Regions from separate parts of the Kribbella ginsengisoli genome, predicted to be linked through region 2. Evidence: riboswitches for the same ligand, from Rfam matches in the RefSeq annotation. Region 2 holds a riboswitch; the other holds the start of a gene.
What was found. A riboswitch is a leader RNA that binds a small molecule or an ion and turns the genes downstream of it on or off. The one in region 2 is predicted to bind ZMP and ZTP.

Region 1 (8,733 bases), 100 kb from region 2:
GGCCGCACCGGCAGATCGAACACCTCACCCGCCATCGACGCCCGATGCGGCGTCTTCAGGTGGCTGCAGTCCAGCTCGAGCCGCACGGCGTGACCTTTGATCCGCACCCGGTCCTGACCGCTGTCGGAGATCCCGAGGCTGACGAAGACCTCGCTCCAGCAGGTCGATCCCAGCAACGCTTGCCGAAGCTGACCGTCGGTCCACCGGCGTTGTCCGGTGAAGTGTCCGGTCTCCAGCTCGAGTCTGACGGCATGCCGCTTGATCGTGCGGATCACGCCTGCCGAAGTGTCCTTCAGTCCGAGGGCACGGGCGACCGCGCGCCAGGAAGTGTTGTCCTCAACCGCCTTCCGCAGTTGGGCATCGCCCCAGCCGCGCTTGTCCCCGATGGTGTTCATGGGGAGACAGTAAAGAGGGGCACCGACAGAATCGGTGCCCCACTTTTCGGTCGGGCTGACAGGATTTGAACCTGCGACCCTCTGGCCCCCAGCCAGATGCGCTACCAAACTGCGCTACAGCCCGAATTCGCCTGCCCAACAGGAGCAAGCGGGTAAACCTTACCCCATTCGGAGACCAGGTTTGACCAGGGGTCCTAGCGTTTCGGCTTCTTCACGCGGGGGCGGATCTGGACGTGGACGGGGCTGCCGACGAAGCCGAAGTCTTCGCGGAGGCGGCGTTCGATGAAGCGCTGGTACGACGGCTCGAAAGCGCCCGACGTGAAGACCGCGAAGGTCGGCGGCATCGTGGTCGCCTGGGTGCCGAAGAGGATCTTCGGCTGCTTGCCACTGCGGACCGGGTGCGGATGCGCGGCGACGAGACGACCGAGGAACGCGTTGAGCTGACCGGTCGGAACGCGGGTCTGCCAACCCTCGAGAGCCGCCTCGATGGCCGGGACGAGCTTCTCCATGTGGCGCCCGGTCATCGCGCTGATGTTCACCCGGGGAGCCCAGCGGAACTGCACCAGGTCGCGGTCGATCTCGCGCTCCAGGTAGTACCGGCGGTCCTCGTCGACCAGGTCCCACTTGTTGTAGGCGATCACGAGCGCCTTGCCGGCTTCCTCGACGGTGTTCATGATCCGCAGGTCCTGCTCGGTCATCGGCTCGGACGCGTCGATCACCACGACGACGACCTCGGCCCGCTCGATCGCGCTGTTGGTGCGCAGGCTGGCGTAGTACTCGTGCCCCTGCACGTTCTTCACCTTGCGGCGGATACCGGCGGTGTCGATGAAGCGCCACTGCTTGCCGCCGAGGACGATCTCCTCGTCGACCGGGTCGACCGTCGTACCGGAGACCTCGCTGACGACGACGCGGTCCTCCTTGGCGACCTTGTTCAGCAGCGACGACTTGCCCACGTTCGGCTTGCCGACGATCGCGACCCGCCGCGGCCCGCCCAGTTGAGCGTCCCGCTCGGCAGGTGCCTCCGGCAACGCGGCCAGTACGGCGTCCAGCATGTCGCCGGTACCACGTCCGTGCATCGCCGAGATCGGGAACGGCTCCCCGATGCCCAGGCTCCACAGGTTCATCGCCTCGGCCTCGACGCGCGCGTCGTCGACCTTGTTGGCGGCCAGTACGACGGGCTTGCCGGCCTTCCGCAGGACGCGAACCACTGCCTCGTCGGAGTCGGTGATCCCGACCGTAGCGTCGACCACGAATAGCACCGCGTCGGCAGCGTTGATCGCGACCTCGGCTTGCGCCGCCACCAAAGCAGCCATGCCGACCGCGTCCGGGTCCCAGCCGCCGGTGTCGACCAGCGTGAAGCCACGGCCGGCCCAGTTGGCGTCGTAGGAGACCCGGTCGCGAGTGACGCCCGGGGTGTCCTCGACCACGGCCTCGCGGCGGCCGATGATCCGGTTCACCAGCGTCGACTTGCCCACGTTCGGCCGGCCGACGATCGCCACCACCGGCAGCGGGCCGGTGTCTTCGCGGTCGTGGGTCGGCTCCGCGTCGAACTCGTAGCCGGTGGGCAGGTCACTCATCAGGATCCTTCTGGTCTGGCGCGCCCGGGAGCGGGTGGCCGGTGGCTTCGACGGCCGCCTGCACATGGGCCCGCAACACGTCGCCGATCTGGTCGGCAACCGCGCGTACGTCGACCTGCCTCCTGGGAAAGGATACGCGGTCAACCGTGAAGCTCTCGCCATATACCACGTCGACCCGGCTGCCGCGGGGCGGGAAGTGCTCGATATTGCCCCCTGGCTGCCGCGTCCCGAGCAGTGCCACGGGGAGGATCGGCGCTCCGGTGACCATCGCGAGGTAGGCCACTCCCCCGCGGATCCGGCGGAAATCGCCCGGGCCGCGGTTCCCCTCGGGATACACGCTCAGCGCCCGGCCTTCGCGCAGGATCTGGATCGCCCGGCGGATCGCCAGTACGTCGTACTGCGAGCGATCGATCGAGATCTGGCCGGCACGGTGCAGCAGGAAGCCCTGCACGCCCTGGAACGCCTCGACCTTTCCGAGCTGGTGCAGCATCCGCGGCGCGACCGCGCCGAGCAACGGACCGTCGAGCAGGCTGAGGTGGTTCGGCGCGATCAGTACCGGGCCGACGGCGGGGAAGTGCTCCTCATGGTGGATCGTCAGGTCGTAGCGCCGCCGCATGTAGGGCCGGACGATGTGACGCAGGACACTGCCCAGCCGATGCGGGATGGCCGGCAGATCGTCGGTCCGGGGCAGGTCTCGGTGCCCGGTCAGCTCGTCAGCAGTCATGAGTCCCGGTCGCGTGACGCGGCCTCAGCCTCCTTCGCCAGTCGGCAGATGACGTCGATGACCTCTTCCAACGTCAGACGGGTCGAATCGATTTCCACCGCGCCGTCGGAGGCCACCTGGAACTGCGAGACGGTCGAGTCGTCGGCGTCCCGGCGGACGATCTGGTCCCGCAACTGGTCGGCGGTGACCGCACCCTCGGCCAGCTCCGCCTTACGCCGAGCCATCCGGGCCTCTTGGTCGGCGGTGAGCAGCAGCTTCAACTCGGCGTGCGGCCACACCACAGTGGCGATGTCACGCCCCTCGACCACCGCTCCACCGGTCGGCTGGGATGCCTCGATCAGTTCCCGCTGACGCCGGATCAACTCGGCCCGTACGTCGAGGTTGGTCGCGATCTTGCTGACACTGGAGCTGATCCGGGGATCCCGGATCGCCTCGGTGACATCGACTCCGTCCGCCGCGAACTGCGCCCGCTGTGGATCGGTACTGATCGACAGCTGTACCGCGCGGGCCCGCTCCGCCACCGCCGCCAGGTCGTCCAGGTCGAGCCCGTGCTCCAGCGCCGACCAGGTCACCGCCCGGTACATCGCCCCCGTGTCCAGGTACTGCAGACCGAGCCTGGTCGCGACTCCGCGGGCCGTGCTCGACTTACCGGACCCGCTCGGGCCGTCAACAGCGATGATCATGGGCCGAAGATTACCGGTGCACGGACCAGCCACGCTCGGTCAGTACCTCCACCAGCTGATCGACCGACGCCGGCTTGACCGACAGCTCGACCTCACCGACCGGGCGGCCGGGGCTGTGGTCGATCCGCAGGTCCTCGACGTTGGCGCCGGACTCGGCCGCATCCGCGAACAACCGGGCCAGCTGGCCGGGACGGTCGGGGATGGTGACGAGCACCGGGACCAGGTCGATGTGCGGGGTGCCGTGCTTGCCCGGCACCCGGATCGCGCCGGAGACGCCGCGGTTCAGTACGGCGGTCACCTCGTCGGTCGCCTCTTCCTTGCCGAGGGCAATCAACAGCCGGTCGAGCTCGTCGCGGATCCCTTCCAGCAAGCCGCTCAGGGCAGGCGAGTTGGCCGAGACGATCTGGGTCCACAGGCCCGGATCGCCGGCCGCGATCCGGGTGACGTCGCGGACGCCTTGGCCGGACAGCTCGAGATGCGCGGCGGGCGCGTCGACCAGGGTGCCTGCGGCCAGCGACGACATCAGCTGGGGCAGGTGCGAGACGCGGGCCACGGCGAGGTCGTGGTCCGCGACGGACAGCTCGACCGTGCGGGCACCGGCGGCCTCGGCGAGGCGGCGTACCAGCTCTACCGCGGCGGGCTCGCTGGTCTCGTGCGGGGTGATGGCCCAGGTCGCGCCCTCGAAGAGGTCCGCCCGGCCGGCCAGTGGGCCGCTGCGCTCGGAGCCGGCCATCGGGTGGCTGCCGACGTACCGGGAAAGCTCCTCGGGCGACGCGACCAGAGCACGAGCATCGTGCAGTGGCTTCGACTTCACGCTGGCGGCGTCGGTGACGATCGCGTCGGTCTGCTGGAGCTGCTCCACGATGACCTCGCCGACGTGGTCCGGCGGTACGGCGACGACGACCAGTTGCGGCTCGATCTGGACCAGGCGCGAACCGGCCCCGATCCGCTCGGCCATCAGGGCGTTGTCCGGGTCGGCGTCGACGAGCTCCACGACGACACCGAGCCGGCCCAGCGCGAGGCCGATCGACGTACCGATCAGGCCGGTGCCCACGATGCGGACCGGGCCGCGCAGCTCGGTCACTGGGCGCCGGTCAGGTCGGGGCGCAGACTGACGGCACCGTGCAGGTAGACGTGCTGGATCTTCTCCCGCGACCGCGGCGAGTCGGCATGCACCATCATCCGGACCACCCGCGGCAACGCGTGCGGGACGTCGATCTCCTGCATGCACATCAGCGGTACGTCGGTCAGCCCGATCTGCCGGCCGGCCACCGCCGGGAACTCCGAGTGCAGGTCTGGCGTGACGGTGAACAGGATGCTGATCAGGTCCGCCGACTCGAGGTCGTTGGCCTCCAGCACGGCCCTGACCAGCTCGGCGGACCGGGCGAGCAGATGCTCCCGCTCGTCCACCTCGAGCTGGGTGGCACCGCGGATCGCCCGTACCGCCACAGCGTCTGCCTCCTCGATCGAATGCTTGTTCAGTCTCAACCCTAGGACAGATGGTCCAACTGGTGCGCAACCGTCTCGGATACTGCCCTCGTCAGCGCCTCGGCTGCCTCGACGGTCTGCTCCAGCAGGAGCGCGATCGTCATCGGGCCGACGCCACCGGGGACCGGAGTGATCAGGCCGGCCACCTCAGCGGCTTCCTCGAAGTGGACGTCGCCGACGTTGCCTTCGTTGTATCCGGCATCGATCACGACGGCTCCTGGCTTCAGCCAGTCGCCGCGGACGAAGTTGGCCCGGCCCACGGCCGCGACCACGATGTCCGCCGTCCTGACGATGTCGGCCAGGTCGCGCGTCTTGGAGTGCGTGTAGGTGACGGTCGCGTTCGATGCCAGCAGCAACATCCCGGCCGGCTTGCCGAGGATCGGACTGCGACCGATGACGACGGCGTGCGCGCCTTCCAGCGGTACGTCGTACGCCTGCAGCAGACGCAGGATGCCACCGGGCGTACAGGAGACGAAGCCCGGTTCGCCGAACGCCATCGCCGCGAAACCGTGCATCGTCACGCCGTCGACGTCCTTGCCCGGCGCGATCGCCTCGAACGCGGCCCGCTCGTCGATCTGCGCCGGCACCGGGTGCTGCAGCAGGATCCCGTGCACGGCCGGGTCAGCCGACAGCTTCTCGATCTCGGCGACCAGCTCCTCGGTGGTCGTAGCCGCAGGCAACACCACGCTCCGCGACCCGATCCCGGCCTTCTTGCTCCGGTTCTGCTTCATCCGCACGTACGTCGCCGACGCCGGATCATCGCCCACCAACACGGTGGCCAGACACGGCTGCACCCCGGTCTCCTCGACCAGCTTCTTCGCCCGCTCCCCCGCCCTCGCCACCATCTCGGCGGCCAGCTCGGTCCCAACCATCAACTTCGCGCTCAAGACTCACTCCTCCAGGCATCGACAGCTCAACTCGGATGCCCAGGCGCGCGGCTCAGCGATCAGACCGTTCCCCGGTGGTACCCCACCTCAGCGCCAGTCGCGGTCCACCGCAGAGTTTACTGCGCGAGTTGCTAGAGCAGGCCGGCGTGGTCGAGGGCGAGGTAGGCGGCGTCGGTGCCGGTCATCGTGCCGGAGGTGCGCAGATCAGTGCGGAACTCGGCCGGGGTGAGTTCCACCGGGACGCAGTCCTCGAACTCGTCGAGGGACTGCTTGCCGTTCGGGCGGCAGCCGTGGGCGATAGCGACGTACTTGCGGAAGGTCGACGACGAACCGGCCCAGAGCCAGCCCTTCACCTCGATGGACTCGCAGGTGTAGCCGGTCTCTTCCTCGAGTTCACGCCGGCCCGCGTCGGCCGGATCCTCGCCGGGGTCGATCAGGCCACCGGGCAGGTTGGTGACGATCTTGTCGGGGCCCGCGCGGAACATCCGTACCGTGACGATCCGGCCGTCCGGGGTCAGCGGCAACACGGTCACACCGGCCCTGATGTCCGCTCCGGACTCGGGGCCGGAGACGTCCCAGACCGCTTCGCGTCCATCGGGCAGCCGATAGCGGCGGACATTCACCGTGAGGAAGCCCTTGTAGCCGGGCGTCTCCCCCACCAGCACCCACGGCTGGGGATCGCCCGGACGTACGTCGTCCGCCCCCGGCGTGGAGCCAGGGGCGGACGGCAGGTTGTCCGTCACAGCGGGCGGTCGGTGTCCGGGTTCTCCGGCGGCGCGATCGGAGTGTCGTCCTCGGCGGGGGGCGCCACGGGGGCGTCGTCCGTCGGGGTGGCCGCGTCGCTCTCGTAGGAGCCGCCGTTGACGGTCTCCTCCGGCTCGTGCGTGACCGGTTCGGCCGGTGAGGTGTCCGGGCGCGACTCGGACAGGATCCGGGCCAGCGTGTCGTCCGAGATCCGCTTGAACTTGCGGACCTGGGTGCGGGTCCGGTCGAGGATGGCGACCTCGATCTGATCCGGCTCGAGCTGCCTCACCTCGGTACCGTCGTGGCCGAGCGCATCCACCGCGAGACGCAGCGCCCCCGCCAGCGAGATGCCCTCGGAGTAGTGCTCACCGACGTACTCCGCGACCTGCTCGGCCGGGCCGCCCATCACGGCGTACCCGCGGACGTCCGCGATCGAGCCGTCGTAGGTGAGCCGGTAGATCTGGTCCTCGGCCGTGCTGGCGCCGATCTCGGCGACCAGGATCTCCACCTCGAGCGGCTTCTCGCCACCGGAGGAGAAGATCGCGCCGAGCGTCTGCGCGTACGCGTTCGCCAGCGCCCGGCCGGTCACGTCGCGGCGGTCGTACGAGTAGCCCCGCATGTCGGCCAGCCGGACGCCGGCGATCCGCAGGTTCTCGAACTCGTTGTACCGCCCGACGGCCGCGAAGGCCATCCGGTCGTAGATCTCGGCCACCTTGTGCAGCGCCGGGGACCGGTTCTCGGCGACGAACAGGATGCCGTCGGCGTACTGCAGCGCGATCGCGCTGCGCCCCTTGGCGATGCCCTTGCGGGCGAAGTCGGCCCGGTCCCGCATCAACTGTTCGGGCGAGACGTAGAACGGCGTACTCATCTGGGGTGTCGTCCTCTATCAGTCGATGGTGGTCAGGTCAGCGGCGCGGACGGGCCGTCGGGACGCTCGTGCCGGGCGGCGATGACGGTGTCCACGATCGCGCCGACCTCCTCGGCCGGGAGCCGCCGGTAACCGTCCGCGGTCACCACGCCGACCACCGGGAAGATCCGCCGCAACATGTCCGGACCACCGGTCGCGGAGTCGTCGTCGGCCGCGTCGACCAGGGACTGGACCAGCACGGTCGCCACCTCGGACTCGGTCAGGTCCGGACGGTAGAGCTTCTTCAGCGCGCCCCGGGCGAACAGTGAGCCGGAACCGACGCTGTGGTAGCCGCCGAGCTCCTCGTACCGCCCACCGGTCGGGTCGTAGGAGTAGATCCGGCCGGCCTTCTGGTCGTGGTCGTAGCCCGCGAACAGCGGCACCACGGCCAGGCCCTGCATCGCCATCGGCAGGTTGCCGCGGATCAGCGCGGTCAGCCGGTTGGCCTTGCCGTCCAGGCTGAGCGTGGTGCCCTCGAGCTTCTCGTAGTGCTCGAGCTCGACCTGGAACAGCCGCACCATCTCGATCCCGAGCCCGGCCGTGCCGGCGAAGGCGACGCACGAGTACTCGTCGGCCGGGAAGACCTTCTCGATGTCGCGCTGGGCGATCACGTTGCCCATCGTCGCCCGCCGGTCACCGGCCATCACGACGCCACCGGGGAAGATGGCGGCGACGATGGTCGTGCCGTGCGGTACGTCCTTGCCGAAATCACCCGCCCCCAGGTCGCGCCGTCCGGGCAACAGGTCGGGCGCGTGCCCGGCCAGGAAGTCCATGAAGGACGAGCCACCTGGGGTCAGGAAGGCTTCCGGCAACCGGCCGGAGGCATCGAATGTCATCTAGCGGTTCACTCCCCACCCTTTTGCACGAAGCCGCGGACGAACTCTTCCGCGTTCTCCTCCAGCACCTCGTCGATCTCGTCGAGGATCGAATCCACGTCGTCGTCGAGCCGTTCCTTGCGCTCGGCCACGTCCTCACTGGACTTGGTCTCGGCGACCTCTTCCTCGGTCGACGAGCGCTTCGGCTGCTTGTGCTGCTGTCCGCCGTCTTTCGCCATGGCACACACCTCCTAGAACCGCTGTGGAGGACCGCCCAACCGGTCCTCTATAGCGACCCTACCCGGCAGCGCCCCCAGTAATGGTGCGAACCAGGTCACTCGCGGTGTCGCACTGGTCCAGCAAGGCTCCGACATGCGCTTTCGTGCCCCGCAGCGGGTCCAGCGTCGGGATCCGTTGAAGCGATTCACGGCCGGGCAGGTCGAAGATCACCGAGTCCCAGGACGCGGCGGCGACCTGACCGGCGTACTGCTGCATGCAGCGGCCGCGGAAGTA
Region 2 (8,733 bases):
CTGGGTGATCCGCTCGACGTAGTCGGCGAGCCCCTCGGAGGTGACCTTGTGGCCGCGAAGTTTGCGGCCGAAGCCGGCGTCCAGCCCGAGCCCGCCACCGAGGTGGACCTGGTAGCCGGGTACTTGCTTGCCCTCGGCATCGAGTACCAGCTGGCCCTTGAGGCCGATGTCGGCGACCTGGATCCGGGCGCAGGAGTTCGGGCAGCCGTTCACGTTCACCGTGATCGGTACGTCGAGATCGGGGATCCGCTCCTCGAGCTCGTCGATCAGCTCGGCGGCCCGGGCCTTGGTCTCGACGATCGCCAGCTTGCAGAACTCGATCCCGGTGCAGGCCATCGTGTTCCGCCGCCAGGCCGACGGCCGGGCCTGGAAGCCGAGGCCGTCCAGCGCGGAGACCAGCGACTCGACCTTCGACTCCTCGACGTCGAGCACGATGAACTTCTGCTGCGCGGTGGTCCGGATCCGGTCCGACCCGTGGGCCGCGACGACGTCGGCGACCTTGGCGAGAGCGCTCCCCGAGACCCGCCCGACGACGGGCGCGACGCCCACGTAGTACCGGCCGTCCTTCTGCTTGTGGACGCCGATGTGGTCGCCCTGGACCGCGGGGATCTCCGGTGCGGGTCCGTCGACGAGCTTGTAGCCGAGGTACTTGTCGCTCTCGAGGATCTCGCGGAACTTGTCCATGCCCCAGTCGGCGACCAGGTACTTCAACCGCGCCCGGGTCCGCAGCCGGCGGTACCCGTAGTCGCGGAAGATCCCGACGACGCCCTTCCAGACCAGGTGTACTTCGTCCAGCGGGACCCACGCCCCGACGCGCTGAGCGAGCATCGGGTTGGTGGACAGGCCGCCGCCGACCCAGAGGTCGAAGCCGGGGCCGTGCTCGGGGTGGACGACGCCGACGAAGCTGATGTCGTTGACCTCCGGCACCACGTCGTGCGACGGGTGACCGGTTATCGCGGTCTTGAACTTGCGTGGCAGGTTGGAGAACTCGCTGCTGCCGATGTACCGCTCGACGATGTCGTCGATGGCCGGCGTCGGATCGATGATCTCGTCCGCGGCGATCCCGGCGACCGGGCTGGAGATGATCACGCGCGGGACGTCACCACAGGCTTCGGTCGTGTAGAGGCCGACGGCTTCCAGCTTCTGCCAGATCGCCGGGATGTCCTCGACCCGGATCCAGTGCAGCTGGATGTTCTGCCGGTCGGTGATGTCGGCGGTGTCGCGGGCGTACGTGCTGGACACCTCGGCGATCACCCGGAGCTGCTCGGCGCTCAGCTGGCCGCCTTCGATCCGGACCCGGAGCATGAAGTACTTGTCGTCCAGCTCTTCCGGCTCCAGGGTGGCCGTCTTGCCGCCGTCGATGCCGGGCTTGCGCTGGGTGTAGAGCCCCCACCAGCGGAACCGGCCGCGCAGGTCGGCCGGGTCGATCGAGTCGAACCCGCGGTGGGCATAGATGTTCTCGATCCGGGCCCGGACGTTCAGGCCGTCGTCGTTCTTCTTGTTCTCTTCGTTCTTGTTCAGGGGCTCGCGATAGCCGAGCGCCCACTGGCCCTCGCCCTTCCCCTTGCGGGGGCGGGGGGCCTTCTTGGCCGGTGTGGCTTGCTGTGGGGAGGAGACGCCAGTCATCCGGAACGGTGTCCTTGTCCTAGAGACAGGTGCGTCCGCGTGAGGCTAGCTCGAAGCGTCGTCGATTCGATCTGGTCTGCGCGGTGCGCACCCAGCAGATGTTTCGAGCGGGGTGGCTGTCAGAGCATCGAAGGACGACAGATGGCGCTGCGCATGCGACCGAGGTCGACGTGAATCCGACCTACGAGATGAGTCGAGCGGGCAGCGAGCATGCTGATAAGACTCAGCGGAATCGGCCGGTAAATCAACTCCCATTCCTGCATCGTGAGATGCGATCTCACGATGTGGCTATGTGTACCAGTCTGCTGCGGATTGTTCCAGGCGTGAAAGGTCATCGGCAAGAATTCTTGTACAACAATTCTTGTGGAAGCTAGGGTGGCTCGATGAGCCCTGCCAACCGCCGGACCGTCGACTCCTCGGTTCCGGCCGCGATCCACCATCCGCTCCGCCACCGACTGCTGGATCTGCTGCGCGCCGACGGGCCCGCGACGGCCAGCCGGCTGGCGGAGGCGACCGGTGAACTGGTCGGTAATGTCAGCCACCACCTCAAGGTCCTGGCGACCGCCGGTGTCATCGCGGAGGTGCCGGAGTTGGCCAAGACGCGGCGCGAGCGGTGGTGGCGGGTGGCGACGGCGGTCGACTACTCCTGGTCCACCGAGAGATGGCTCACATTGACGCCCGAACGGCTCGATGAGCTCAGCGCGAGGATCGAGAACCTGATCCGGGAGTACCACGACGATCCGTCCGAAGGTGCCGACGCCCATGACGTCTTCGTCTTCGCCCATGCCGTCCCCGGCCGACGGTGACCCGGATTTTCCGGGCTTCGGACGGTGTACGCCGCGGCGCGGCTGCGCTAGCGTGTCGGCAATCAATAGGAAGGTTTCCTAACGGTTGTTGGAGGGGAGCTCCGCGATGGGAACGTTGCGCCGCGTCATCTCGATCACTCTGGCTGCCGGGCTGGCGGTGTCACCCGCTGCGGCCGCTGCTCATTCGCCGCTGTACTCGGGGCTGATCCGGGTGAACCAGCTCGGCTATACGGGGGCGGCGGGCGAAGCGGCGTATCTGATGACCGGGCAGGTCGCGGCGGGTGCTCGATTCGAGGTGGTTGACCGGCGTGGGCATCGGGTGCTGACCGGGCGTGCCGGTGCTGACGCCGGGTCGTGGAACTCGGCGTACCAGCATGTTTACAAGCTGGATCTGTCCGGGTTGCGGCGGCCGGGGACGTACCGGGTGAAGGTGGCTGGGGTGCCGACCTCGCCTGCGTTCGAGGTTGGTTCCGACCTCCGGTTGCTGGGCGGGGCGAAGGACAAGGCGGTGACGTTCTTCACCGAGCAGCGGGATGGCGCGAACGTCGTGAAGGGGTCGCTCGGGCGGAAGCCCGCGCACCTCACGGACCGGGCCGCGTCGGTCTACGACACACCGAAGTTCGTCGACCCCGACACCGATCAGACGGTGGGCGAGCTGCGCAGGATCGGCGGGCCGGTGGATGTCGAGGGTGGTTGGTACGACGCCGGAGACTATCTCAAGTTCACCCACATCGCGGCGTACTCGGAATCATTGCTCTGGGCATCGGCCCGGGACAGCCGGTGGCCGGATTCGACCGTCCTGAAGGAAGCCCGGCACGGGCTGGCCTGGCTGGACAAGATGTGGGACGAGAAGACGAAGACGCTCTACATCCAGGTCGGCGCGGGTACCGGGAACGTCGAGGAGACCTTCATCGGCGACCATGACATCTGGCGGCTGCCCGAGGCGGACGACCACGACAACGCGCCCGGCCACCAGTTCATCAAGAACCGCCCGGTCTTCCGCGCGGCCGCACCCGGCAAGCCGCTGAGCCCGAACCTGGCCGGTCGTACCGCCGCGGCGTTTGCCCTTGCTGCACAGGTGGAAGCACGCACCTCGCCTCGTCTTGCACGTCAGCATCTGGCGACCGCCGCGCAGATCTTCGCGATGGCGCAGACGACGAACGTGAAGCAGCTGACCACGTCGCTACCGTTCGCCTTCTATCCGGAGAGCGCCTGGCGGGACGACCTCGAACTCGGTGCTGCCGAGCTTGCTCTGGCTGCACGGAAGCTTCACGATCCCAGGGCACGTGGATGGCTGAAGGCCTCGCAGCACTGGGCGGGGGAGTACCTCAAGCACGAGGCGGGCGGCGACACCCTCAACCTGTACGACGTGAGCGCGCTCGCGCATGCGGACCTGATCCGTGCGGCTCGCTTCGACCGCACGGTTGACGTCGCCGCGTTGAAGAACGATCTCCGCGCCCAGTTGGAGATCGGGGTGAAGCGGGCCGCGAAGGACCCGTTCGGCGCCGGCGCGCAGTACGACAACTTCGACGCCGTTCCGCACGCCTTCGGCCTCGCCGCCACCGCTCGCCTCTACCGGACCGCCACCGGCGACCGCCGCTACGACGCGTTCGGTAACGGTCAGCTCAACTGGAACTTCGGCGCCAACCCGTGGGGCGTCTCCTTCATGGTCGGCATCGGCGAACCCGCCCAACGCTGCCCCCACCACCAGATCGCCAACATCGTCGGCCGCCCCCTGGTCGGCGGCGTCGTCAACGGCCCCAACTCCGCCGACCTCTTCGAAGAAGGCCTGGGCGACAACCTCGACAACATGAGGCCCTGCCCCGCCAACGGCATCGACACCTTCAAGCAGTTCACCGGCCGAGGTTCCCGGTACGTCGACGACGTCCGCTCCTGGCAGGCGTCAGAGCCCGCCGACGACTTCGCCGCGATCGCCGTCTACGCCCTGACTCGGTAGCGCCTGTCGGATTGGCCCGGGGTCGTTCGTGGTGGTGGTAGATCCCGGGTACAAGGCTCGGGCATCGGTGAGAGGACGGCGACGATGACCGGTACCGACACGAGCAGCGGAGTACGACCCTTCCGGTTCGGGGTTGTCGCGCCGATTCTGAACGGACTCCCGGCCTGGCGGGATCAGGTGCGGCGGATCGCGGACAGCGGGTATTCGACGGTTCTGATGCCGGATGTGCAGCAGTGGCAGCCGGCGCCAGGGCCGGCCTTGGCGATCGCGGCGACTCTCGCGCCGGAGCTGCGAGTGGGCACTTGGGTCTACGCCTCGCCTCTTCGTGCCGCCTCCAGCGTGGCATGGGAGTCGCACTCGTTGTCGGTGCTCACCGAGGGGCGCTTCGAGATGGGCATCGGTCCCGGCCGGCCTGGGATGGAAGAGGAACTGCGGCAGTCGGGGCTCCCGGTCGCGACGCCGAGCGGGCGGTTGGCGCAGGTACGGGATGCCATCTCGGCGCTACGCGAGCTTGATGGGCCGGATCTGCACACGCCGGTTGTCGTCGCGGCCCGCGGACCGAAGAGTTGGGCGCTGGCCACCGAGCTTGCCGACACGATCATCTGCGCGGTACCCAGCGAGTCACGAGACGAGGCTGTGCGGATGGCGACGGCTGCACGCGCTACCCGCGACATGGAACTGGCCTTGCACGTAGCGGTGGTCGGTGATGAGAGGTCCGCGTTCATGGCCGGTCCCGACACGGACATCGCCGCACTGCGGGCCAAGGACTCGCTGCTGGTGCTTCCCGCGGATCCGAAGGCGGCTGTCGAGGAGCTCCTGAGGCGGCGGGAAGAGGGCGGCTTCTCGTACATCGTGATCGGCGCCAACGCCGCCGAGGTGCTGGCGCCGGCGGTCGCCGAGCTCACCGGCCGCTGAAGTCTCCGGGCGCTGGAGGAGGCGCTGGGGTCTCCGGGCGCGGATCAGTCTTTGGGGTGGCCGGCCCGCCAGGTTTTGATCAGCTGGGCGAGGTCTGCGCGGATGAAGGCGAAGAACTCGGCGTTGGCCGCGAGGCGTCGGCCGACGACCGAGTCGGCGCCGAAGAGGTCGACGCCGGACAGGACGGAGGACTCCCACTCGCCGAGGGCGTTGTTGCGGCGTTCGAGGACCGCGGCGAAGACGTCGTCGCGGATCCGGTAGTGATCCTTGCGGGAGCCGGGGAGGCGTTCGCGGGTGATGAAAGAGACCTGGATCAGCTGCCGGACGGCGCCGGAGACGGCGGGCTGGCTGATCTTCAGGGATTCGGCCAGCTCGGCGGCGGTCATCGTGCCCTCGGGGCTGACCAGGATCCGGGCCATCACCCGGGCCGACATCGTCGGTACGCCGCTGTTGGTCAGCACGCCGGCGAAGCGCTCGACGAACTGGCTGATCTCGGCGGGTGTGGGTTCCGGTGGCATGACGAAACCCTAGCTCAGTTATTACAAATATCGGATAATTGAAACGGCCCGCTTCCGGCGTACCGGGAGCGGGCCGTCGCGATCCTCAGTTGAGGTCGAGACCCGGGTAGAGCGGGTGCTTGTCGAGCAGTTCGGCGGACGCGGCGCGGACCTTGTCGGCCACACCGTCGGCGAGGACGTACTTCGCCTTGGACGCGGCACCGGCCGACGTGGTGGTCGGGGTGACGCTGGACAGCACGTCCACCATCAGCTCGGCGACCTTGTCGAACTCGTCGGCGCCGAAGCCGCGGGTGGTCAGCGCCGGCGTACCGATCCGGACGCCCGAGGTGTACCAGGCGCCGTTCGGGTCGCGGGGGATCGCGTTGCGGTTCGTCACGATGCCCGCGTCGAGCAGCGCCGACTCGGCCTGCCGGCCGGTGATGCCGTACGACGAGACGTCGAGCAGTACGAGGTGGTTCTCCGTGCCGTCGGTGACCAGCTTGACGCCACGCTTCATCAGGCCCTCGGCCAGCGTGACCGCGTTGTCGGCGACGTTCTGCGCGTAGGTCTGGAACTCGGGGCGACGGGCCTCGGCCAGCGCGACGGCCTTGGCCGCCATCACCTGGCTGAGCGGGCCGCCGAGCACCATCGGGCAACCACGGTCGACGGCATCGGCGTACTCCGGCTGGCACAGCACCATGCCGCCACGCGGGCCGCGGAGCGACTTGTGCGTGGTGGTCGTGGTGACGTGGGCGTGCGGTACCGGGTCGTAGTCGCCGGTGAAGACCTTGCCGGCGACGAGTCCGGCGAAGTGCGCCATGTCGACCATGAAGGTCGCGCCGACCTCGTCGGCGATCTCGCGCATCTTGGCGAAGTTCACCTTGCGCGGGTACGCCGAATAGCCGGCGATCAGGATCAGCGGCTTGAACTCACGGGCGGTCGCGGCGACCTTGTCGTAGTCCAGCAGGCCCGTCTCCGGGTCGGTGCCGTACGAGCTCTGGTGGAACATCTTGCCGGAGATGTTCGGCCGGAAACCGTGCGTCAGGTGGCCGCCCGCGTCGAGCGACATCCCGAGCATCTTCTGGTCGCCGAGGGCCTTGCGCAGCTTGGCCCAGTCCTCGTCGGACAGGTCGTTGACGTGCTTCGCGCTCGCCTCGGCGAGGGCCGGGGCCTCGATCCGGTTGGCCAGGATGGCCCAGAAGGCGACCAGGTTGGCGTCGATGCCCGAGTGCGGCTGGACGTACGCGTGCGGTGCGTTGAACAGCGCCTTGGCGTGGTCCGCGGCGGTCTGCTCGACCGTGTCGACGTTCTGGCAGCCGGCGTAGAAGCGGTGCCCGACGGTGCCCTCGGCGTACTTGTCCGAGAGCCAGTTGCCCATCGTCAGCAGGGTCGCGGGGGAGGCGTAGTTCTCGCTGGCGATCAGCTTCAGCGAGGACCGCTGGTCGGCCAGCTCGGCCTTGATCGCGCCGGCGATGGTGGGCTCCACCGCGCCGATCACCTCGAGCGCGTTGCGGTACGCGGCCGACGCCGTCGCGGCGTCGAAGGGTTGAGTCATCTTCGTCTCTCTCCTGAGGTCGCACAGGGTTTCCTGTGACAAGGTCGTAGCACCCAGGCGCACGGTGCCGACGGTCTTTTCGCTCCCCGGTGGTCGATCCCACCTCAGCGCCAGTCGCGACGCGGTAACCCTAGCGTGTGGGGGCTCCCGCTAGAGGATGCGGTCGATGATCGGACGGTACGCCGTGGTGCGCGGCAGCGTTCCGAAGACGCCACCCCAGTCGCCGGCCAGCCGCGAGCCGACGAAGGCGTCGGCCACCTCAGGCGTGGAGTGCCGCACCAGAAGCGATGCCTGCAGGCAAACGGCCATCCGGGCGGCCAGCCGTCGCGCCCCCGCCTCGGCACCGGCCAGGTCCGCGAGTGACTCCAGTACGTCGGTCACCGCCGCGTCGAGCCGCTGGTCGGCTCCTCGGGCCGCCCCGACCTCGAGCAGCCAGGCCTCGAGCGACTCAGGTCGTCTCAGCGCCCGCAGCACGTCGAGGGCGTTGACCGTGCCCGAGCCTTCCCAGATCGAGTTGAGCGGCGACTCGCGGAACAGCAGCGGGAGACCGCTCTCTTCGACATAGCCGTTGCCGCCGAGACACTCCAGCGCCTCCGCGACGGTGAACGAGGTCCGCTTGCAGACCCAGAACTTGGCCAGCGGCAAGGCGATCCGGCGGAATGCGGCTGCCTGGTCGTCACCGGCCAGCGACGCGTCGACTGCCGCCGCCAAGCGCATCGAGACAGCGGTTGCTGCTTCGCTCTCGATGGCGAGATCGGCGAGAACGTTCTGCATCGCGGGCTTGTTCTTGAGCAGATCGCCGAACGCGCTCCGGTGCGCGGTGTGCCAGGTCGCCTCGACCAGCGCGCGGCGCATCAGCGCGGCCGAGCCGAGCACACAGTCGAGCCGGGTCGCCGCGACCATCTCGATGATCGTCCGGACGCCGGCGCCCTCGTCGCCGAGCCGGTAGCCGACGGTGGAGTGGAACTCGACCTCGCTGGACGCGTTCGACCGGTTGCCGAGTTTGTCCTTCAAACGCTGCAGGGCAAACGCGTTCCGGTTGCCGTCGGCAAGGACCCGGGGGACGACGAAGCAGGTCAGACCGTCGGGCGCCTGGGCCAGGACGAGGAAGACGTCGGCCTGGGGCGCGGAGCAGAACCACTTGTGACCGTTGAGGATGTACTCGCCGTCGGCGCCGGCCGGGGTGGCGGTCGTTTGATTGGCGCGGACGTCGGAGCCGCCCTGCTTCTCGGTCATGCCCATGCCGGCCAGCGCGCCGGTCTTTGCGGCGGGTGGAAGCCGGCGGGGGTCGTATTCGGTGGCCGCCAGGTGGGGGACCCATTGGTCAGCCAGCGTCTTGTCTGCGCGGAGGGCCGGTACGGCGGCGTACGTCATCGA

Region 1: it holds a riboswitch for ZMP and ZTP, as region 2 does, so the genes downstream of both, ABD768_RS01075 (bifunctional 5,10-methylenetetrahydrofolate dehydrogenase/5,10-methenyltetrahydrofolate cyclohydrolase) here and ABD768_RS01565 (glycine hydroxymethyltransferase) in region 2, are expected to answer to the same signal.

The regions. Positions count from the first base shown of each region.
Region 1 is NZ_BAABAA010000001.1:263,437-272,169, reverse strand. It holds gene ABD768_RS01110 (group I intron-associated PD-(D/E)XK endonuclease) at 1-395, opposite strand, end outside; tRNA gene ABD768_RS01105 (tRNA-Pro) at 446-519, opposite strand; gene der (ribosome biogenesis GTPase Der) at 590-1,972, opposite strand; gene ABD768_RS01095 (lysophospholipid acyltransferase family protein) at 1,965-2,696, opposite strand; gene cmk ((d)CMP kinase) at 2,693-3,379, opposite strand; gene ABD768_RS01085 (prephenate dehydrogenase) at 3,390-4,463, opposite strand; gene aroH (chorismate mutase) at 4,460-4,828, opposite strand; gene ABD768_RS01075 (bifunctional 5,10-methylenetetrahydrofolate dehydrogenase/5,10-methenyltetrahydrofolate cyclohydrolase) at 4,870-5,754, opposite strand; ZMP/ZTP riboswitch at 5,785-5,865, opposite strand; gene ABD768_RS01070 (NUDIX hydrolase) at 5,886-6,497, opposite strand; gene prcA (proteasome subunit alpha) at 6,494-7,366, opposite strand; gene prcB (proteasome subunit beta) at 7,399-8,241, opposite strand; gene ABD768_RS01055 (ubiquitin-like protein Pup) at 8,250-8,459, opposite strand; gene dop (depupylase/deamidase Dop) at 8,518-8,733, opposite strand, start outside.
Region 2 is NZ_BAABAA010000001.1:366,413-375,145, forward strand. It holds gene ABD768_RS01540 (nitrite/sulfite reductase) at 1-1,626, opposite strand, end outside; gene ABD768_RS01545 (helix-turn-helix domain-containing protein) at 2,010-2,432, shown strand; gene ABD768_RS01550 (glycoside hydrolase family 9 protein) at 2,539-4,389, shown strand; gene ABD768_RS01555 (LLM class flavin-dependent oxidoreductase) at 4,474-5,304, shown strand; gene ABD768_RS01560 (GbsR/MarR family transcriptional regulator) at 5,349-5,822, opposite strand; gene ABD768_RS01565 (glycine hydroxymethyltransferase) at 5,908-7,356, opposite strand; ZMP/ZTP riboswitch at 7,401-7,484, opposite strand; gene ABD768_RS01570 (acyl-CoA dehydrogenase family protein) at 7,507-8,733, opposite strand, start outside.